Linked DNA regions of Aromatoleum petrolei. The protein of the gene in region 5 interacts with the protein of the main gene of each other region in a pairwise test. Links are inferred from orthologs where the notes say so. Each region holds a gene or a part of one and is shown on either strand. Other genes may lie near its edges. The genes, in order: ybgC, ToN1_RS21480, secB, secG and secA.

Region 1 (2,932 bases), 550 kb from region 5 along the record:
CTCCGGCGCGGGTCGCGGCAATGCCGGCTCGGCGGCGGGCGGGGCGACGAGTTCGACCTCGAGCGCCGCGGGCGGGCTGCTCTGCCAACGGATGCCGAAGAGCAGGAAGGCGACGAGGCCCAGGTGAACGACTACCGTCAGCGCCAGCGAGGCCCACTTGCCGGGCTCGTCGCGCTGCAGGTCAAGGTGCGTGTCTTTCATCGGGTGCTGCTGGTACTCGTCTGCAGGCCGACTTTCTGGAAGCCCGCCTTGCGGATGCTGTCGAGCGTGTCCATCACGCGTTCGTAAGACACCTGCTTGTCCGCGGCGACCAGGATGGGTTGCTGGGGATTGCGCTGCAGCGCGTTGTGCAGTTCGCGCAGCAGCTCGGTGTTGCTCATCTTCTGTTCGGTCGAGCCGCTCGTGACCTTGAAGGTCAGCGAGCCGTCCTTCTTCACGGACACCACCATCGCCTCGGCCGGCGGTTGCGGCACCCCGCCCACGGTGGGGAGATCGACGCTGCCGGTCTGGATCATCGGCGCGGTGACCATGAAGATCACGAGCAGCACCAGCATCACGTCGATGTAGGGCACGACGTTGATCTGGTTCATCAGGCGGCGCTGGCGCATCGGTGTTTCCTCCCGCTCAGCGCAACTGGCGCTGCAGGATGTTCGAGAACTCTTCCATGAAGCTCTCGAAGCGGATGCTGATGCGGTCGATGTCGTGCGCGAAGCGGTTGTAGGCGACCACCGCGGGTATCGCAGCGAAGAGGCCGATCGCGGTGGCGACGAGCGCCTCGGCGATGCCTGGGGCCACGTTCGCCAGCGTCGCCGAGCTGACGTTGGACAGGCCGCGGAAGGCGTTCATGATGCCCCACACGGTGCCGAACAGGCCGATGTACGGGGACACCGAGCCGACCGAGGCGAGAAAGGCGAGGTGCGCCTCGAGGTCGTCGACCTCGCGCTGGTAGGTCGCGCGCATCGCGCGGCGCGCGCCGTCGATGATCGACGCGTTGTCGTGGCTCTTGCTGCGCAGCTTGGTGAATTCGCGGTAGCCGGACTCGAAGATGCGCTCCATGCCGCCGGTTTCGTGGCGGGCGGCGGCGGCCGACTGGAATAGCGAGTTGAGGTCGCCGCCACTCCAGAAGTCGCGCTCGAAGCCGTTGGTCTTGCTGCGGGCGGCGCGGATCTGGAAGGACTTGCGGAAGATCCAGTACCAGGAGACGAGCGACAGGCCTGCGAGCAGGGCCATGACGAGCTGGGCCAGGACGCTGGCCTGGCCGATGAGGCTGATGATCGAGAGATCGTGGGAGACGGTCATGCTTGTACGAGTTTTTCCAGTTTTGTGCGCATGTCTGCGGGGAGCGGGGTCGGGCGTTTGCGGTCGAGGTCGACACAGGCGATGACGAAGCGGCCGCGGAACAGGACTTCGTCGCCGCGCATCACCTTCTGCATGAACACCATGCTGGCGCCGCGCAGCGTTTCGACCCCCGTCGTGACGTGTAACGCATCATCGAGCATTCCTGCTGACAGATAATCGCCGGCAACGGAGCGGACGACGAAACCGATGCGCTGTTCGGTCAGCAGGGCCTGCTGTTCGAAGCCTGCCACGCGCAGCCATTCGGTGCGTGCTCGCTCACAGTAACGCAGGTAGTTGGCGTAGTAGATGACTCCGGCGGCGTCGGTGTCCTCGTAATACACGCGGACCGGCAGTGAAAATACGTGGTTTTCGCCGGAGTTTGACGGCGGGCGAGGTGTGTGCATCGCAACATTCTAGCCGACGGTGTGCCGTCTGTTACATCTGCTGCGCGGGTACTGTTTTGCAAAAGGTAAGGTGCGGACGGCCAGGCGGCCGCCCGCGTCGCGGTGGGGGCGCAAGAGCTGCGCCCGAAATGCTATCCTTCCGCATCCCCGACTAGTCCATCTCCGTTCGCACAGGTCGTAACGTGGTTCTTCCATTCTTCGGCAAGAAGCCCGCTCCCGGCACTCAGCCGTCAGGTGCCTCGTCCGGCGCGGCACCCTCGTCGGCTGCGCCCCAGGTGGAGCCACCCGAATTGTCCAAGCTGGATTTCTCGATCGGCGATCCGACGCACGCCCTGGCGCATTGCGCCGGGCAGGTCGAGGTGCAGGAGATGGGGGCGGGCATCGGTGCCGCCTACGAGGAGGCCGCCGTGCTGTACGCGAACGGGAATACGGCGGAGGCGGAAGCGGCGCTCAACGCAGTGCTGGATGGGCAGGGCGGCCATGCGGGCGAAGGGCTGTGGATGATGCTGCTGGACTTGTACCGCCTGACCGGGCAGCGCCAGCGTTTCGAGGCGCGGGTGCTGGATTACGCGACGCGCTTCGAGCGGTCGCCGCCGCCGTGGATGGACCTGTCGAGTGCGCAGGAGCATGTGCGCTCGAACGCGGCGCCGATGGTGAATATGTCGGGCAGCCTCTCCGGGCAGGCCGCGGCGCAGTTCCAGCAGGTCGCGATCATCGGCAAGAAGAGTGGTGCCATCCGCATCGACCTGGGGCGCCTGCGCTCGGTCGATGAAGACGGATGCACGCTGTTCCGCGACGTATTGCGCGAACTGGCGATGGAGAGGGTGAAGGTGTCGCTGCTGAACTGCGGCCAGCTCGCGGAGATGCTGGCGGGGCAGGTGCGCACGGGCGAGCCGAGCGGGCGCGACATCTGGCTGCTGCTGCTCGAGATGCTGCAGCACACCGGCGAGCAGGAGCGGTTCGAGAACCTGGCGGTGGATTACGCGATCACCTTCGAGGAGTCTCCGCCGTCCTGGGAGGCGCGGGCCGGCCAGGCGGCCTCGACGACGGCCGTTCAGGAGGTCGCGCTCGATCTGGATGCGCCGGCGAGCGGCGATTTCGTGCTCGACGGCGAGGTCACCAGCGCGGCGGTGGAGAAGATCCGCAAGCTGGCTGCGCACGCGAGCAGCCTGCAGAGCGTCGAAGTCGAC
Region 2 (3,000 bases), 2.9 Mb from region 5 along the record:
ATCCGCTTCCTGCAGGAACGCAATTTCCCGTTCGTCGCCTACGGTCGCACCGAGACGCCCCTGCCCTACGCATGGTTCGACTTCGACAACGAAGCCGGCGGCCGCATGGCCGCGCAGCGCCTGCTCGACCTGGGCCACCGCCGCATCGCCCTGATCCACGCACCGCTGGAGCTGAGCTTCGCGGCACAGCGCCATGCGGGATTCGTTGCGGCCCTGCGCGAAGCGGGCATCGAACCCGATCCGGAACTGATCATCGAGGCTCCGCTCAACCGTATCGGCGGCTACCAGGCGGTCGGAGAACTGCTCGCGATGAAAAAGCCGCCCACCGCGCTGCTGGTCGACAACAATGTGGCGGGCGTGGGCGCCCTGCGCGCCCTTGGGGACAATGGCTGGAAACCAGGCAGCGGGATGTCGCTGATCGTGTACGACGGCATCCCGTCCGAGATTCCGCTCACCTGCACGGTGACCGGCGTACTTCAGCCGACCGGCGAATCGACCGGACGCGCGCTCGCCGATCTGGTGCTCGATGTCCTTGCGGGCAAGCCGCTCGAGGATCTGCACCGACTCGGGCAGCCGTGCATCGGCGCGGGCGAGACCGACGGCCCGCCGCCCGCCCCGACCCGCCACGCGCGCACGAAGACGCCCTGCTGAACGGACAGGGAAGGCCGCCCAGGAGAACCGCGCGCAGGGGCGGGCTGCCATGGTTTCACCCGGTTCGTGCCGTCCGGCTCAGAACCACACTTCCATCTGCGCACCGACCAGCCACTTGCTTTCGCCGGTGAACTTCGTGCTGCCGAAGCCCTCGTTCGCGCCGCCGTCGTAGGTGAAACCGTTCAGGTCCTTGTCCCAGCCCATCCAGGTGGCGAAGAGGCGCAGTTCGGGTCGCGCAAAGAAGCCGGCGCCAGTGTCGAGCTTGAAGGTTGGCGAAACGGTGAGCTTGTAGAAGTTGCCCTTCGCCTGGGAGAAGGTGCTGTCCAGATCCATGTACTGGAAGCTGCCTTCGTACTGCATCGCGAAATTCTTGTTGATCGCGTTGGTGAAACGCAGGTTGGCGGACGCCCACTTGTATTCGTCGCCTTTGTTGAATCGATCCTTGCTGACCTCGGCCATCAGCGCGGGTGAGACTTTCCACTTCGGCGCGAAATCGGTTACACCGAAGCTCATCACGCGGAACGCCTGGGCGTCTTCCAGCAGGTTGCCGACCGCGCCGAGTCGCTTGACCTCGGCCCCCAGCCCCCGGCCGGCCAGTATGCCGGTCTTGGAGAAGCCGTCTGCGAGTCCGTAAAAGCTCGGTGCATGGTAGGCGAACAGACCGTGCACGCCACTGGTCGCACGGTCGCTGCCGTTCACATCGTTGTTCTTCGCATGCATGCCGTTCAGCATGAACTGCCAGTTGCCGACGTAGCTGTTCATCGTGAAGACGTAGCTCTTGATGCCCTCGTCATCCTCATTGAGGAAGTCGCGTCCATACACTGAGACGTTGGTCTTCCAGTCCGGCGTCACCTGGGCGTCGTACACGCCCGCACCGGTGCCGGAAAGGAAGACGAAGTCGCTATCAAAGAAGTGGATGTCGAAGTTCTTTTTGTCGAAGCGCTTGCCCGCCCAGATCGTGGCGTTTTCCAGCGCGGTGCCCTTGAACGTCGGCAGATTGCCCATCTCGGCATAGGCCCAGCGAACGTTGATGCCGTTCTCGCCACCGGTCCAGTCGTTGTTGCTATTGACGCCGTCCGCGAGCATGAACCCGAAGGTCGCCCAGCTACCGTCGTCCGAACGGAAATTCTTCAGCATCTTCGCCTCGACGTAGGTATCGGTCTCCAAGCCGAGGCGGCCCACCGCGCCCCCAAGATTGCCGGCCGGCGTGATGTAGGGGCCTACCCCCTTCACCGTGAACATGTCGCTATTCGACACCGTGCCGGAGCGCGCGTACCCGTGAAACTCGAAGGACGACGCCGTCTCGGCCGCCGCCTTGGTGAGCGGCGCCTGCGCTTCGCCGGCGGCCTTCGCCGCCGACGCCGTGGTGTCCGCCTTGCGGGCGACTTCGCCGGCCTGCTGCGCGCTGGAGCTCGCCTGCTGTGCGGCGCTCGTAGCCTGTTGAGCCGCGGTGGTCGCCTGTTGGGCAGCCGTTGTCACCTGACGCAGCATCTCCTCCAGCTTCGCGATGCGCGCCTCGAGTTCCTCGACCCGCGTCTGCTTCGCCTTGTCCGCCGCGGCGGCGCTGCCGCAGAAAGCCAGCGCGATCCCGAGAGCAATGGCGGTTTTCTTCGTAATCATCCTCGTTGTCTCCTCTTCCTCGATTTCTTCGTGCCCTGCCGCCCGCCACCACACCTCTGCGGGCGTGTGTACCGGACGGAAAACGTTTGTCGACTTGCTCTCCGGACGCAGACTGGCCTCGCCAGATCCGTGTTGATGCGAAGTGTAGTATTACTACTTTCGGAGCGCAAATACTTTGTATTTATTCCACGCAAACCGACAAGGCGAGGTATTAGAAAAGACGTCATTACACACATTATTCTCGCCTTTACTGGACATCAACACCAATCACGGCGCACCTGAAGCACAAACGAGAACCGCCTTTACATTCTGTTCTTTTTTACCAACTACACATATTTCTATGGATGTTTTCTCCCGAAAGCGCTTTTGGCTGATTGCCAAGACGTGCCCTGGTGAGTTGGCGTGGCGCGTGTGGAGGCACGGCACATCGGCCGAGCGCATATCGGTCAGGTCCGGGCGGAGATCCTGCCCGCACCGAGGGCCAGCAGTGCGGCACCGATGACCACGACCGAAAGGGCCGCCGTCAGCGAACTGGAATGCGCGAGCCCGCCAATCAGGGGCGGCCCGATCATGAACCCGCTGTATCCGATGGAAGTCACCGACGCAATGGCCGCGGCACGGCTCACGCTCGGCACCCGGGTCGCGGCGTTGAGGAGGATGGGTGCGACGGGGGCGAGGCCGGCCCCCACCAAGGCGAACCCGATCAGCGCGACCCATGGCGTTGCCGCC
Region 3 (2,729 bases), 2.0 Mb from region 5 along the record:
TGCAGGATTTCGGGGAGGGTCTTTCCCTGCGCGAGCGCCAGTCCGACGCGGCGGTTGCGCGACAGATCGCCCGTGCAGGTCAGGATGAGGTCGCCCATGCCAGCCAAACCCATCAGCGTGTCGGCTCTGCCACCCAGCGCCGTGGCCAGGCGTGCGATCTCCGCGAGCCCGCGCGTGATTAGGGCTGCGCGCGCGTTGAGGCCGAAGCCCATCCCGTCGGAAACGCCGGCAGCGATCGCGAGCACGTTCTTGATCGCGCCACCGATTTCGGCGCCGACGACGTCGCTGTTGGCGTAGATGCGCAGCCGTGGCTGGTGGAGCTTCTGCACCCACTCGCGGGCAAACGCGATGTCGGCTGCCGCCAGCGTGATCGCCGTCGGCATGCCGCGGGCGACTTCCGCCGCGAAGCTGGGGCCGGTCAGAACGCCGCAGGCGGCGCCTTCGCCCAGTTCTGCCGCGACGATCTCGTGTGGCAGACGTCCGCTGCCGGCCTCCAGTCCCTTGCATGCCCAGAGCAGCGGTGTGCACGGCGCGACGTCACGCAGGCGGCGCGCAGTCTGGCGCAAACCCGCGAGCGGAGTGACGACCAGATGAAGGTCTGCGCCGCGGGCCGCGGCGTCGAAGTCGGAACTCAGTTCGAGTGCCTGCGGCAACGGCACGTCGGGAAGGTAGCGGGCGTTCACTCGCTCGGCGGCGAGCGCCGAGATGTGGTCGGCATCGCGCCCCCACAGGATCACCCGGTGTTGTGCCGAGAAGGCCAGCGCCAGCGCGGTGCCCCATGCGCCGGAGCCGAACACGGCAATGCGGGTCGGGCTCAAAGCCCCCAGACCTCGGTCACCCGGACGAAACCGTTCGCGCCGTCCTTGTGGCGGACGGGGAGCCAGCCTTCGTTGGCGCTGCCTGTGACTTCGAGTACCACGTCCTTGGCACTCTCGAAAGCGACCGGGGCATCGGCTGCGGGGCGCTGGCGCACGACTGCGCGGGCACTCGTGACCATCACCGTGCGCTTTTCTGACAGCGCGCGGCGCTCGATCCAGTTGATCGAGCCGCCTGCGTCGCGCACCTTGGCCCACTTGTCGAGACTGACGACCACTTCGAGCGGCGTTCCCGCTGCGATGATGAACAGCCGCTTGCCCTTGTCCGACGGTGAGTCGTACATGATCGCAGGCTCGGCGACCGAGCGGTATTCGATCGCGTGCACTGCCGCTGCCGGGACTGCCAGCGCGGCCGCGAGAGCGATGCGGTGGAGCAGGGTGCGCATGGCGTTTACTGGATCGGCAGTTCGCCCGGTTCGCGGGCTTCGGATTGCTGCTGCTGCGCCTGGTACAGCGCCTCGAAATTGACCGGGGCGAGCACCACGGGCTGGAAGCCGGCACGCGTGACCGCGTCCGAGATCGCCTCGCGCGCATACGGGAAGAGGATGTTCGGGCAGCCGATCATCGTAACCGGTTCGAGGTCGCCCTCGGGAATGTTGCGGATCTGGAAGATGCCGGCCTGGGCAACCTCGATGAGGAACACCGTGCGTTCGTCGGCGAGCTTGGCCGAGACGGTGACCGTCAGCGTGATTTCGTAGACGCCCTCGTCGACGCCGCTCGCCTCGGTGCGCAACTGCACGTTGATCTGGGGATTCTCGCGCTCGAGGAAGATGCGCGGGGCGTTGGGCACTTCCAGCGAGAGATCCTTCACATACAGCTTTTCGATGGAGAAGACGGGGGCTTGAGCGTTTTCGGACATGTCGGTGCCTGAAGAATGGTTTGAAAAGGGTGAAAGGGGAAGGGGGCTCAGGCCTGCAGCAGCGCGTCGAGCTTGCCCTGGTGTTCGAGTTCGTAGAGATCGTCGCAGCCGCCGACGTGCGTGTCGCCGATGAAGATCTGCGGAACGGTGCGGCGACCGGTGAGCTCGATCATTTCGTCACGGCGCACGGGATCCTGGTCGACCCGGATCTTCTCGATGTCCTGCACCCCCTTGCGCCGCAGCAGTTGTTCGGCGCGTACGCAGTAGGGGCACACCGCCGTGGCGTACATGCGGATCTTAGCGTGCATCGTCATTTCCTCTTGCGGCTGAGCGGCTGGCCCGCCTTCTCCCATTCGGCGACGCCACCGCGCAGGTTGAACAGCTTCTCGAAACCGGCCTTCTTCAGGGTGGCGAGGGCGGCCGCGGAGCGGTTGCCCGTGGCGCAGCACAGGATGATGGGGCGGTCCTTGAACTTTTCCAGTTCGCTGCTGCGGCGCTCGAGTTCGGCGAGCGGGATATGGCGTGCGTTGGGGATGTGTCCGCCGGCGAATTCGCCCTGGTCGCGGACGTCGATGAGCTGGGCGTCCTCGCGGTTGATCAGAAGGGTCGCCTCGACGGGCGAAAGCTGCGACTTGTCGCCCTGGCTGCGCGCGAGGTCGAACAGCAGCCATGCGCCGCTTGCGGCCGCGAGTGCGGCCCAGTACCAGTTTTGCTGCAGGAATTCCACGTAGATTTACTCCGTTTGCTTTTCTTGTGCTCTGGCGGCTCGTGTGTGGCAGGGGGCGCCGCCGGCCCGGCGGTCAGTTGCGGCCGGGCTGGTCGTTGCAAAACACTTCGCGCATCAGGGCGATGAGCTGAAGCGTGCGTTGGTCGCAGATGCGGTAATAGACGCGGTTGGCATCCTTGCGGGTCTGCAGCACGGCCTTGTCGCGCAGGATCGCGAGATGCTGGGAGATGTTGCTCTGCGAGGTGCCGACCGCCTCGACGATGTCCTG
Region 4 (2,759 bases), 2.3 Mb from region 5 along the record:
CGCTTTCCGCTCCATGCACCATTCCCATAAGCCGAATAATCGAGACCCGACACATCGATCAATTCTTCGAAGCAGAGCTCTGCGTGATCACGCAAGCACTGGGCCACACCGAGATAATCTTCCGGCGCAACGTCGATAGTCACCTCACCACGATCGACGACAATCGACCGCAACTTGTCACCCAGGACCTCTTGCAGGACCTGGCTCAGACGCTCAAGCTTGGGACTCATAGATGAACCATCCGTCAGCGCGCGATGGTATTCGTGCGCTTGATCTTGTTTTGGAGCTGAATGATGCCGTAGAGCAGCGCTTCAGCCGTCGGCGGACAACCCGGGACATACACATCCACAGGCACAATGCGATCACAACCGCGCACGACCGAGTAGGAGTAGTGATAGTAGCCGCCACCGTTAGCACAAGAGCCCATGGAAATCACCCAGCGCGGCTCCGCCATCTGCTCGTAAACCTTGCGCAGCGCGGGCGCCATCTTGTTGCAGAGAGTCCCCGCAACAATCATCAGGTCAGACTGGCGCGGACTTGGCCGAAACACCACGCCAAAGCGGTCCAGGTCGTAACGAGAACAACCCGCATGGATCATCTCGACTGCACAGCAGGCCAGACCGAAAGTCATCGGCCAGAGCGACCCCGTGCGAGTCCAGTTGATTACCGCATCAAGCGAAGTGGTTACAAACCCTTCGCGAAAGACGCCCTCAATACTCATGCATCACTCCCAGTCGAGTGCACCGTTTTTCCACTCGACGACATAACCGATGACCAGCACGGCAATGAAGACCATAACCGAGCCGAATACGAACCACGCGACCTGACCTGCCGCAATGAATTCCTGGAACACCGTCGCCCACGGAAAGAGGAAGGCGATTTCGAGATCGAAAAGGATGAAAAGAATCGCGATGAGGTAGTAGCGCACATCGAACTTCATGCGCGCATCTTCGAAGGCCTCGAAGCCACACTCATACGGAGACAGTTTCTCGCTGCCAGGGCGATAGGGCGCAACGAGACGCCCCAGAATGACGGGAACAAGGCCAAAACCAAGCCCCACGAGGATGAACATCAGAACAGGAAAGTAGTTTTCCAGCATTGCGTGACACCCCGTCTTAAATACAGATTGTTTTAGTTTTTTTAATTAACCCACTGCATGAAAACGCCCGCTTTCGCGGGCGATTCAGTGTTCTGGTGCCGACGGTGAGACTCGAACTCACACGGCTTTCGCCACCACCCCCTCAAGATGGCGTGTCTACCAATTTCACCACGTCGGCACGTTCGTTACAGCGCGAAATTATACGACCTTTCCCGTATCCCGCAAAGCCCCAAGGGGAACTTATTTGGGAATCGACTGGGCCTTTGAATCGTCCGCCATGCCTGCCGGAGCCCCCTCGCCAGCTGGCGCCGTCACGGCAGCGTCCTGCATGACACTGGCAGGCTTGACCGCCGTACCGTTACTCAAATAGCTCAGGCCGAGACTAGTCAGGAAAAATACGGCAGCGAGCACGCCCGTCGTGCGACTGAGGAAATTTGCCGAACCGGAGGCACCGAACACACTCCCCGATGCACCACTTCCGAATGCCGCACCTGCGTCCGCCCCCTTGCCATGCTGCATGAGAACCAGAGCAATGATGCCGAGTCCCACCAGCACATGAACGGTCAAGACAATAGAAAATAAGTAATTGCTCATAATATGACCTTGTTTTGAATCTCAACTGCCCTGCACGACCGTTGCCGCTCGACAGATTTCAAGAAAGGACTGCGCGTCGAGCGAAGCCCCACCGATCAAGCCACCATCCGCATCCGGCAGGCCGAACAACCCGCCTGCCGTTTCGGGTTTCACGCTACCGCCATACAGGACTTGACTGCGCTCGGGCGCGGAAACATGGCGCCCCAGCCAACGCCTGACGAACCGGAGCACCGCCTGCACCTGCTCGACCGTCGCTGCACGTCCGGTACCGATCGCCCATACAGGCTCGTATGCGAGCACGATACGCTGCAGCGCCTCGGGCGACAGCGTGACCGCGAGGGCATCGAGTTGCCGGTGGAGCACCTGCTCCGTTACGCCGGACTCGCGTTCGGCCAGCGTCTCGCCGATGCAGACGATGGGTACAAGCCCACCTTCGAGCACCACATCCGCCTTGCGGGCAATCAACACGTCAGATTCGCCGTGCAGCGCCCGTCGCTCGGAATGGCCGACAATGACAAATCGCACGCCGAAGTCGCCGAGCATGGTGATGCTGACATCGCCTGTGTAGGCGCCGTCGGCGAATTCGCTCACATCCTGGGCGCCGAGCGCGACATCACTGCCACGGAGGATTTCACCAACCTGCGAGAGGTACGGAAACGGCGGACACACCGCGCAGTCCATGCCCGCGGGCATGGCACCCAGCAACTGGTCCAACAGAGCACTATTGCGCGCACGATCGCCATTCATCTTCCAGTTACCGACGACTAGCTTTCGTTTCATGCACTGCGCCCCAGCCAAATTTTTGGATTGTATCTGCAGCCCTTCGCTAGGTAAAGGAAGCGGGCCGGACAAAGACTGAGAGGGGCACTGTAACAGCGCCCCTCCCTTCTGCAAGCAAGTCTCGGAGAATGTCAGCGCGCCATCCGCCACCATCCACAGGACGCGCCGGGAGCCAGCCTACGCGACCCCATACGGCTCAACCGAAGCGTCCGGTGATGTAGTCTTCGGTTTCCTTGCGCTTCGGATTGACGAAAATCTGGTTCGTTTCGCCAAACTCCATCAGTTC
Region 5 (3,323 bases):
GATCTGTTTGAGGCGCGCGGCCGCAGCGCCCCCATTGGCGAGCAGGACCAGCGTGTCGCCCTTCAGGTTGGCGACCGAGCAGGCCGACGAGAGCGCGGGCGGGAGGTGCTGCTGGAGCAGCGTCTGCAGGCGCATCAGGCGCGCCGCGTGGTCCTTCAGGCGAGCGAGCGCGTCGCCGGTGCCCAGGAAGCGCTGGATGAGCTGGGTCATGGTGATGCCGTAGTCGGAGTGCGCCCTGATGGTAGGTCGCACGTGCCCGGGCCGCAAGCGCGATGTTCCCGGCTGATCAGGCGGGTGGTCGCCGCATCCCCTGCGGGGGCTTGCGGCCGGCATGCTAAACTTCCCGCTTTGCCGAATCGGTCCCACCAGATACCCACATGATTTCCGGCCTGCTCAAGAAAATTTTCGGTAGTCGCAACGACCGCCTCATCCGCCAGTATTCCCAGACGGTACGCACCATCAATGCCCTGGAGCCGACGATCTCGGCCCTGACGGACGAGGCCCTGCGGGCCAAGACGGAAGAATTCAGGCAGCGCGTCGCGAACGGCGAAAGCCTGGACAGCCTGCTGCCGGAAGCCTTCGCGGTCGTGCGCGAAGCGGCGAAACGCGTCCACGGCATGCGCCACTTTGATGTGCAGTTGATCGGCGGCATGGTGCTGCACAGCGGGAAAATCTCCGAGATGCGCACCGGCGAAGGCAAGACGCTGGTCGCCACCTTGCCGGCCTACCTCAATGCGCTGACGGGCAAGGGCGTGCACGTCGTGACCGTCAACGACTACCTCGCCAGCCGTGACGCGGACTGGATGGGGCGCATTTACGGCTTCCTCGGGCTGACCACCGGCTGCAACCTGTCGCGCATGACGCACGAGGAAAAGCAGGCCGCCTACGGCGCGGACATCACCTACGGTACGAACAACGAGTTCGGCTTCGACTACCTGCGCGACAACATGGTGTATTCCACCAGCGAGCGCGTGCAACGTGGCCTCAATTTCGCGATCGTCGATGAAGTGGACTCCATCCTCATCGACGAGGCGCGCACCCCGCTGATCATTTCCGGCCAGGCCGAGGACCACACCGAGCTGTATCTCAAGCTCAACCAGGTGGCGCCGATGCTCACGCAGCAGGAAGGTGAGGGCGAGGACGTCACCAAGCCCGGCGACTACACGCTGGACCTCAAGGCGCGCCAGGTGCTCCTCACCGAGCAGGGTCACGAGAACGCCGAGCAGATCCTCACGCGCATGGGACTGCTGGCGGAGGGATCGAGCCTGTACGACCCGGGCAACATCCTCCTCGTGCATCACCTCTATGCGGCGCTGCGCGCGCACGCACTGTACTTCAAGGACCAGCACTACGTCGTGCAGAACAACGAGGTGGTGATCGTCGACGAATTCACCGGCCGCCTGATGGCCGGCCGCCGCTGGTCCGAGGGGCTGCACCAGGCGGTCGAAGCCAAGGAGGGCGTGCGCATCCAGGCCGAGAACCAGACCCTCGCCTCGATCACCTTCCAGAACTACTTCCGCATGTACGGCAAGCTCGCCGGCATGACCGGTACGGCCGACACCGAAGCCTACGAATTCCATCAGATCTACGGCCTGGAAACGGTGGTGGTGCCGACCAACCGTCCGATGCAGCGCCGTGACGACAACGACAAGGTCTATCGCACCGCCAAGGAAAAGTGGGATGCGGTGATCGCCGACATCCGCGAGTGCGTCGGCCGCGGCCAGCCGGTGCTGGTCGGCACGACTTCGATCGAGATCAACGAATTCCTCTCCGGGCTGCTGCAGCGCGAGAAGCTGCCGCATCAGCTGCTCAACGCCAAGCAGCACGAACACGAGGCGGAGATCGTCGCGCAGGCGGGCCGCCCCGGTGTGATCACGATCGCAACGAACATGGCCGGCCGCGGTACCGATATCGTGCTCGGGGGCAGCATCGAGCGCCAGCTTGCGGCGATCCGCGACGACGATGCGCTGGCGCAGGACCAGAAGGACGCCCGCATCGCCGCGATGCGCGAGGAGTGGCAGAAGGTGCACGATCAGGTGCTCGCGGCGGGCGGCCTGCACATCGTCGGCACCGAGCGGCACGAGTCGCGCCGCATCGACAACCAGCTGCGCGGTCGCGCGGGCCGTCAGGGCGATCCGGGCAGTTCGCGCTTCTACCTGTCGCTCGAGGATCCGTTGATGAAGATCTTCGCCGGCGAGCGCCTGAACGCGATCATGGTGCGCCTGAAGATGCCCGAGGGCGAGGCGATCGAGCATGCCATGGTCACCCGCTCGCTCGAGTCGGCCCAGCGCAAGGTTGAGCAGCGCAACTTCGACATCCGCAAGCAGCTGCTCGAATACGACGACGTCGCCAATGACCAGCGCAAGGTGATCTACCAGCAGCGCAACGAGCTCCTTGAGAGCGAGGACATCTCCGACACCATCCACGCCATGCGCCAGGGCGTGCTTCACGACGCCTTCCGCATCTACGTGCCGGTCGACAGTGTCGAGGAGCAGTGGGACATCCCCGCGTTGGAGCAGGCGCTCGCTGCAGAATTCCAGCTCCGCCTCCCGGTGGGCGAGTGGCTGAAGGCCGAGTCCAACCTCGACGACGAAACGATCCTGAAGCGCATCCTCGCCGCGGCCGACGAGGCCTATGCCGCGAAGGTCGCGCTGGTCGACGCGGGCGCGTGGCACAAGTTCGAGCGCGACGTGATGCTGCAGAGCCTCGATACGCATTGGCGCGAGCACCTGGCCGCACTCGATCATCTGCGGCAGGGCATCCATCTGCGCGGGTACGCGCAAAAGAACCCGAAGCAGGAATACAAGCGCGAGGCCTTCGAGCTGTTCGAAGGCCTGCTCGAGACCGTGCGCAGCGAAGTGTCCAAGCTGCTGATGACCGTGCAGGTCCGCACCGAATCGCAGCTGGAGGAGGCTGAGCACCCGCCCGAGCTGGATAATGTCCAGTATCACCACGCCGACTACGACGAGGCGCTTGGCGCCGCATCGCAGGCGCAGGAGGGCGGCACGGCCGTTGCGCAGGCTCCGAAGGTCGGACGCAACGACCCCTGCCCCTGCGGCTCCGGCAAGAAGTACAAGCACTGCCACGGCAAGCTGAGCTGAGGCAGGATGGGCGGTCAGACGCTTTCCCGCCGCGTCCCTGAACGGCCCCGAGCGGGCCGTTCCTGGCTTTGCATGCGGCTTTTACGCGCATGACCGGGCCGACTGATCCCAAGGGCAGGTGCTCCGGTGAGTCCATCCTGTTTCCGGAGCTGCGCCTCGGCGTTCCGGAGGAGGCGGCCGGGCCGGCGGGGCGCGAGCCGCGCGGCCTCGGGGAGTGGGTCG

What was found.
Region 1: the proteins of secA (region 5) and ybgC interact in binary tests that used the Escherichia coli proteins (3 or more experiments, as listed by UniProt). The link is inferred for Aromatoleum petrolei from one-to-one orthologs.
Region 2: the proteins of secA (region 5) and ToN1_RS21480 interact in binary tests that used the Escherichia coli proteins (3 or more experiments, as listed by UniProt). The link is inferred for Aromatoleum petrolei from one-to-one orthologs.
Region 3: the proteins of secA (region 5) and secB interact in binary tests that used the Escherichia coli proteins (3 or more experiments, as listed by UniProt). The link is inferred for Aromatoleum petrolei from one-to-one orthologs.
Region 4: the proteins of secA (region 5) and secG interact in binary tests that used the Escherichia coli proteins (3 or more experiments, as listed by UniProt). The link is inferred for Aromatoleum petrolei from one-to-one orthologs.

Annotation. Positions count from the first base shown.
Region 1 is NZ_CP059560.1:2,358,899-2,361,830, reverse strand. What follows is about bases 20-2,928. They hold ybgC (tol-pal system-associated acyl-CoA thioesterase), read right to left. Parts: upstream 1,743-2,928; coding sequence 1,296-1,742; downstream 20-1,295. Other genes in these bases: ToN1_RS10760 (STAS domain-containing protein), read left to right, coding at 1,925-2,928; tolQ (protein TolQ), read right to left, coding at 625-1,299; tolR (protein TolR), read right to left, coding at 198-608; ToN1_RS10780 (energy transducer TonB), read right to left, coding at 20-201. In the rest of the region: more of ToN1_RS10780, read right to left, coding at 1-19; more of ToN1_RS10760, read left to right, coding at 2,929-2,932.
Region 2 is NZ_CP059560.1:4,683,878-4,686,877, reverse strand. Bases 1-2,977 are described here. They hold ToN1_RS21480 (carbohydrate porin), read right to left. Parts: upstream 2,272-2,977; coding sequence 730-2,271; downstream 1-729. Other genes in these bases: ToN1_RS21475 (MFS transporter), read right to left, coding at 2,718-2,977; ToN1_RS21485 (substrate-binding domain-containing protein), read left to right, coding at 1-651. Outside these bases: more of ToN1_RS21475, read right to left, coding at 2,978-3,000.
Region 3 is NZ_CP059560.1:3,778,392-3,781,120, forward strand. Bases 1-2,706 are described here. They hold secB (protein-export chaperone SecB), read right to left. Parts: upstream 1,735-2,706; coding sequence 1,267-1,734; downstream 1-1,266. Other genes in these bases: ToN1_RS17160 (NAD(P)H-dependent glycerol-3-phosphate dehydrogenase), read right to left, coding at 1-818; ToN1_RS17165 (SH3 domain-containing protein), read right to left, coding at 815-1,261; grxC (glutaredoxin 3), read right to left, coding at 1,782-2,042; ToN1_RS17180 (rhodanese-like domain-containing protein), read right to left, coding at 2,045-2,461; ToN1_RS17185 (ArsR/SmtB family transcription factor), read right to left, coding at 2,535-2,706. Also shown: more of ToN1_RS17185, read right to left, coding at 2,707-2,729. UniProt on the Escherichia coli protein: One of the proteins required for the normal export of some preproteins out of the cell cytoplasm. It is a molecular chaperone that binds to a subset of precursor proteins, maintaining them in a translocation-competent state.
Region 4 is NZ_CP059560.1:4,056,135-4,058,893, reverse strand. What follows is about bases 17-2,752. They hold secG (preprotein translocase subunit SecG), read right to left. Parts: upstream 1,694-2,752; coding sequence 1,340-1,693; downstream 17-1,339. Other genes in these bases: pstB (phosphate ABC transporter ATP-binding protein PstB), read right to left, coding at 2,670-2,752; tpiA (triose-phosphate isomerase), read right to left, coding at 1,715-2,473; ndhC (NADH-quinone oxidoreductase subunit A), read right to left, coding at 725-1,099; ToN1_RS18535 (NuoB/complex I 20 kDa subunit family protein), read right to left, coding at 245-721; ToN1_RS18540 (NADH-quinone oxidoreductase subunit C), read right to left, coding at 17-230. Also shown: more of ToN1_RS18540, read right to left, coding at 1-16; more of pstB, read right to left, coding at 2,753-2,759. UniProt on the Escherichia coli protein: Subunit of the protein translocation channel SecYEG. Overexpression of some hybrid proteins has been thought to jam the protein secretion apparatus resulting in cell death; while this may be true it also results in FtsH-mediated degradation of SecY.
Region 5 is NZ_CP059560.1:1,804,971-1,808,293, reverse strand. Bases 2-3,301 are described here. They hold secA (preprotein translocase subunit SecA), read left to right. Parts: upstream 2-377; coding sequence 378-3,101; downstream 3,102-3,301. Other genes in these bases: ToN1_RS08270 (HDOD domain-containing protein), read left to right, coding at 3,191-3,301; ToN1_RS08280 (DciA family protein), read right to left, coding at 2-210. In the rest of the region: more of ToN1_RS08280, read right to left, coding at 1-1; more of ToN1_RS08270, read left to right, coding at 3,302-3,323. UniProt on the Escherichia coli protein: Required for protein export, interacts with the SecYEG preprotein conducting channel.